DNA from 2 places in the Streptomyces sp. NPDC046887 genome. Region 1 is predicted to be linked to the other one. Evidence: riboswitches for the same ligand, from Rfam matches in the RefSeq annotation. Region 1 holds a riboswitch; the other holds the start of a gene.
The links. Region 1 has a riboswitch for S-adenosylmethionine ahead of ABZ945_RS29465 (aminotransferase class V-fold PLP-dependent enzyme). Riboswitches for the same ligand answer to the same signal wherever they lie in the genome.

Region 1 (2,383 bases):
GTCAGGCCGGGGTCGTGCCACCGGGGGTGCAGTCGCCCTCCGAACGTTGGGTGGGGTACGCAGGGTTGCGCGCGCTGGGGGCACCCCCTGGACGAAGTCCTTGGGGGAGAGGCCACCGGGCCGCGGGGTTACCGGCCAGCCACCACCCCGGAGGGGACACAGCGGCCGTCTTCGGTGTGGTAGTTCCAGCGGGCCCCGTTGCGGACGAGCTCCTTGACGGCGCGGACGAAGCGGTCGATGTGCTCGTCGGGAGTGCCCGCGCCGAAGCTGACGCGGATGGCGTTGAGGGATCGCTCGCCGGGGGCCGCCTCGGGGGCGCCGCATTCGCCGACGACCTGGGGGTCGCTGCCGAGGAGGGTGCGGACCAGGGGGTGGGCGCAGAACAGGCCGTCGCGGACGCCGATGCCGTACTCCGCGGAGAGCGCCGCCGCGAAGTGGGAGCTGTTCCAGCCCTCGACGACGAACGAGAGGACCCCGACCCGGGGGGCGTCGTCGCCGAAGAGGGAGAGGACGCGCACCTCGGGGACGTCGGCCAGGCCGGAGCGGACCGCCTCGATCAACTGCTGCTCGCGGGCGACGAGGTGGTCGAACCCGGCCTCGGTGAGGGCCTTGCAGGCGGAGGCGATGGAGTAGACGCCGATGACGTTGGGCGAACCGGCCTCGTGGCGGGCCGCGGTGGTGTGCCACTGGACGTCCACGCCGCCGTCGGCGCGGCGGGTGACGGTGCGGGAGGCGCCGCCGCCCGCAAGGTAGGGCTCGGCGTCGCGCAGCCAGTCGGCGCGGCCGGCGAGGACGCCGGAGCCGAAGGGGGCGTAGAGCTTGTGGCCCGAGAAGGCCACCCAGTCGACGTCCAGGTCGCGGACGGACACCGGGTGATGCGGGGCGAGTTGGGCCGCGTCCAGGACGATCCGGGCGCCATGGGCGTGGGCCGCGGCGGCGAGTTCGCGGACCGGCCACAGCTCGCCGGTGACGTTGGAGGCGCCGGTGACGCAGACCAGGGCGGGGCCGTAAGGGTCGCGGGAGGCGAGGGCGCGTTCGAGGATCTCGACGGCCTGCGCGGGGGTGCGGGGCGCGTCGAGGTAGGTGACGCGGTGGGCGCTCCAGGGGAGCAGCGAGGCGTGGTGCTCGGTCTCGAAGACGAAGACCTGGCAGTCGGCGGGCAGCACCGCGGCGAGCAGGTTGAGCGAGTCGGTGGTGGAGCGGGTGAAGACGACCTGGTCGTCCACTCGGCAGTCGAGGAACTCGGCGACGGTGGTGCGGCTGTTCTCGAACAGGTCGGTGGAGAGCTGGGAGAGGTAGCCGGCGCCGCGGTGGACGCTGCCGTAGTAGGGGGCGTACGCGGCGACGTCGTCCCAGACGCGCTGGAGGGCGGGGGCGCTGGCGGCGTAGTCGAGCGCGGCGTAGACCACTTCGCCGCCGGTGACGAGCGGGACGGTGACGTCGCGGCCGAGCACCGGCAGCGGGGCGGCGCAGGCGGGGTCGGCGTCGGCGGAGGGGGCGGAGACGGCGGCAGGCGTGGCGGTGGCGTCGACGGACATGGCGAAACTCCCGTTGCAGGCAGGCGAGTTCACACGCACGGGGCCGAAGGAAGAAGGGGCCCGGCGGTGCGTGGAGAAGGAAGGGGGTGCGAAGAGGGGGCTGTCGCCCTATCGCATTCGCTTGCTCACGAGGCTGCTCCCTTGAGGACCAGGACCCCAGGGTTACGCAGGGGTCCGCGCTTGCCACTGACGTTGTCGTCAGCGGCCTGGTCTTCACCCGGGGCACCCCGCCACGGACGGAGGGTTGCCGGACAGCGGGCCGGGGCCGTGTTCGCTGTCACTCATGACCTTGCAGAGCATCCTGCCATACGTCTCGGAATGCGCAAGGCGCGGTCCGGGATGTGGACCGCGCCGTGCATCACATGGGGAGTGTGGCTGGGGGCTATGACTGGGTGGCGGTGACCCAGCGATCGAGGGCGGTGCGGGCGGCGCCGGAGTCGATGGCCTCGGCGGCGCGGGCCATGCCGGCGCGGATCTGGTCGTTCAGGGGGGCGGGGGCGGGGTCGAGGGCGACCAGCGCGGCCGCGGCGTTGAGCAGGACCGCGTCGCGGACCGGGCCGCGTTCGCCGGCCAGGAGGCGGCGGGCGACCTCGGCGTTGTAGGAGGCGTCGGCGCCGCGCAGGGCCTCGACGGGGACGAGGTCGATGCCGACGTCGCGGGGGTCGAAGGGCTGCTCGGTGACCCCGCCGCCCTGGACCACCCAGACCCGGGAGGTCGCCGTGGTGGTGAGCTCGTCCAGGCCGTCGTCGCCGCGGAAGACCAGCGCGGAGGAGCCGCGTTCGGCGAGGACCCCGGCGAGGATGGGCGCCATCCGGGCGTCGGCGACCCCGGTGGCCTGGGCGCGG
Region 2 (2,383 bases), on a different contig from region 1:
CAGGTCATGAACAGGCGTGCAGCGAAGGCTCGGTCAGTGGTCTTCGGTGGCCAGGCCGGCCGCGCGGAAGGCGTCCAGGCTCGGGCGGATGGTGGCGGTGGGCCCGGTAGTGGGGGCGACCGCGTCCAGGGTCTTCAGCCCGTCGCCGGTGTTGAGCACCACGGTGGTGAGGGAGGGGTCCAGGACACCGGCCTCGATGAGCTTCTTCGTCACACCGACGGTGACGCCGCCGGCCGTCTCGGCGAAGATGCCCTCGGTGCGGGCGAGGAGCTTGATGGCCTCGACCACCTGCTCGTCGTTCACGTCCTCCACGGCGCCGCCGGTGCGGCGGGCGATGTCCAGAACGTACGGCCCGTCGGCCGGGTTGCCGATGGCGAGCGACTTGGCGATGGTCTTCGGCTTCTGCGGGCGGACCACGTCGTGGCCGGCCTTGAAGGCGGTGGAGACCGGGGAGCAGCCCTCGGCCTGGGCGCCGAAGATCTTGTACGGCCTGTCCTCGACCAGGCCGAGCTTGATCAGCTCCTGCAGCCCCTTGTCGATCTTGGTGAGCTGGGAGCCGGAGGCGATCGGGACCACGATCTGGTCCGGCAGTTTCCAGCCGAGCTGCTCGCAGATCTCGTACGCCAGGGTCTTGGAGCCCTCGGCGTAGTACGGGCGGAGGTTGACGTTGACGAAGCCCCAGCCCTCGCCGAGCGGGTCGCCGATGAGCTCCGAGCAGAAGCGGTTGACGTCGTCGTAGTTCCCCTCGATGCCGACCAGTTCGCCCCCGTAGACGGCGGCCATGACGACCTTGCCCTGCTCCAGGTCGTGCGGGATGAACACGCAGGAGCGGAAGCCGGCACGGGCGGCGGCGGCGCCCACGGCGCCGGCCAGGTTGCCGGTGGAGGAGCAGGACAGGGTGGTGAAACCGAAGGCGCGGGCGGCCTCCAGGGCCTGGGCGACGACCCGGTCCTTGAAGGAGTGGGTGGGGTTGCCGGAGTCGTCCTTGACGAACAGCCTGCCCGGCTCGACGCCCAGCTCCCGGGCGAGGTTGTCGGCCTGGACGAGCTTGGTCCAGCCCGGGGCCAGGTTGGGGCGCTCGGCGACGTCGGCGGGGACCGGCAGCAGCGGGGCGTACCGCCAGATGCTGGTGGGTCCGGCCTCGATGCGCTTGCGCAGCGCCTCGGGGTCGCCGGTGGGCAGGTCGTAGGCGATCTCCAGGGGGCCGAAGCACAGCTCGCAGGCGAAGATCGGGCCGAGCGCGAACCGCTCGCCGCATTCGCGACAGGAGAGGGCGGCGGCGGGACCGAGATCGACGGAGGCGTCGGTGGTGGTGTCGTTGCCCGTGGTGGCGACGGTCTGTGCAGCCATGAGTGGCGAGGCCCTTTCTCCTCATCTTCCCCACGGCGCGTTTCGCCGTGAGACGGAATTGGCACCTTCCCGAGCCGGGGCCTCGCGGTGCGGTGTGCGAGTGCCGGCTGGAGGGTTGCCGGGGCTTCAACGGGCCGTGTCCCTCTGCCCCTCTGGATGAGCGGTATGCGGTTGTGGACCGGTCGTGGAGACCCGCCGTCCGGCGCGGTGCGCGACCCCGACATGCGGGGCCGGTACGCGTTGTTCAAGACTGTAACCGAACCCCTCGGGGGGCCGAGATGGTCGTCCGATACGCGAGATGGAGATCACGTGCTGGAAGAGGTGGAGCGCTGGCTGGCCCGGCGGTCCTGGTCCGCGGCCGACCGTTCGCTCGACCGGCTGCTGGACGCCAAGCGCGGGACGAGCGTGAGCGTGGTGCTGCCGGCGCTGGACGAGGAGGCCACGGTCGGGGAGATCGTCTCGGTGATCCGGCGCGAGCTGATGGCCCCGGGGGCCGCGCTGGTGGACGAGCTGGTGGTGCTGGACTCCGGTTCCACCGACCGTACGGCCGAGGTGGCCGCGGCGGCGGGCGCGCGGGTGGTGGCGCGGGACGCGGTGCTGCCCCGGATACCCGCGGTGCCGGGCAAGGGCGAGGTGCTGTGGCGGTCGCTGCTGGCCACCGGCGGGGACGTGGTCTGCTTCGTGGACGCGGATCTGCGGGACTTCTCGGCGGACTTCGTGTCGGGGATCGTGGGGCCGCTGCTGACCGAGCCGGACGTGGACTTCGTCAAGGCGGTGTACGACCGGCCGCTGGCGGACGCGCCCGGGCGGGGCGGGCGGGTGACGGAGCTGGTGGCCCGGCCGCTGCTCAACCTGCACTGGCCCTTGCTGGCCGGATTCGTGCAGCCGCTGGGCGGGGAGTACGCGGCCCGGCGCTCACTGCTGGAGCGGCTGCCGTTCCCGGTCGGGTACGGGGTGGAGCTCGGGCTGCTGGTGGACGCGCTGCACACGGTGGGGCTGGACGCGCTGGCGCAGGTGGACGTGGGGGTGCGCA

Region 2: it holds a riboswitch for S-adenosylmethionine, as region 1 does, so the genes downstream of both, thrC (threonine synthase) here and ABZ945_RS29465 (aminotransferase class V-fold PLP-dependent enzyme) in region 1, are expected to answer to the same signal.

The regions. Positions count from the first base shown of each region.
Region 1 covers NZ_JBEYXH010000046.1:9,025-11,407, forward strand. The annotation lists gene ABZ945_RS29465 (aminotransferase class V-fold PLP-dependent enzyme) at 129-1,538, opposite strand; SAM riboswitch class IV at 1,710-1,827, opposite strand; gene trpD (anthranilate phosphoribosyltransferase) at 1,921-2,383, opposite strand, start outside.
Region 2 covers NZ_JBEYXH010000001.1:71,493-73,875, reverse strand. The annotation lists gene thrC (threonine synthase) at 34-1,350, opposite strand; SAM riboswitch class I at 1,369-1,513, opposite strand; gene ABZ945_RS00315 (glucosyl-3-phosphoglycerate synthase) at 1,660-2,383, shown strand, end outside.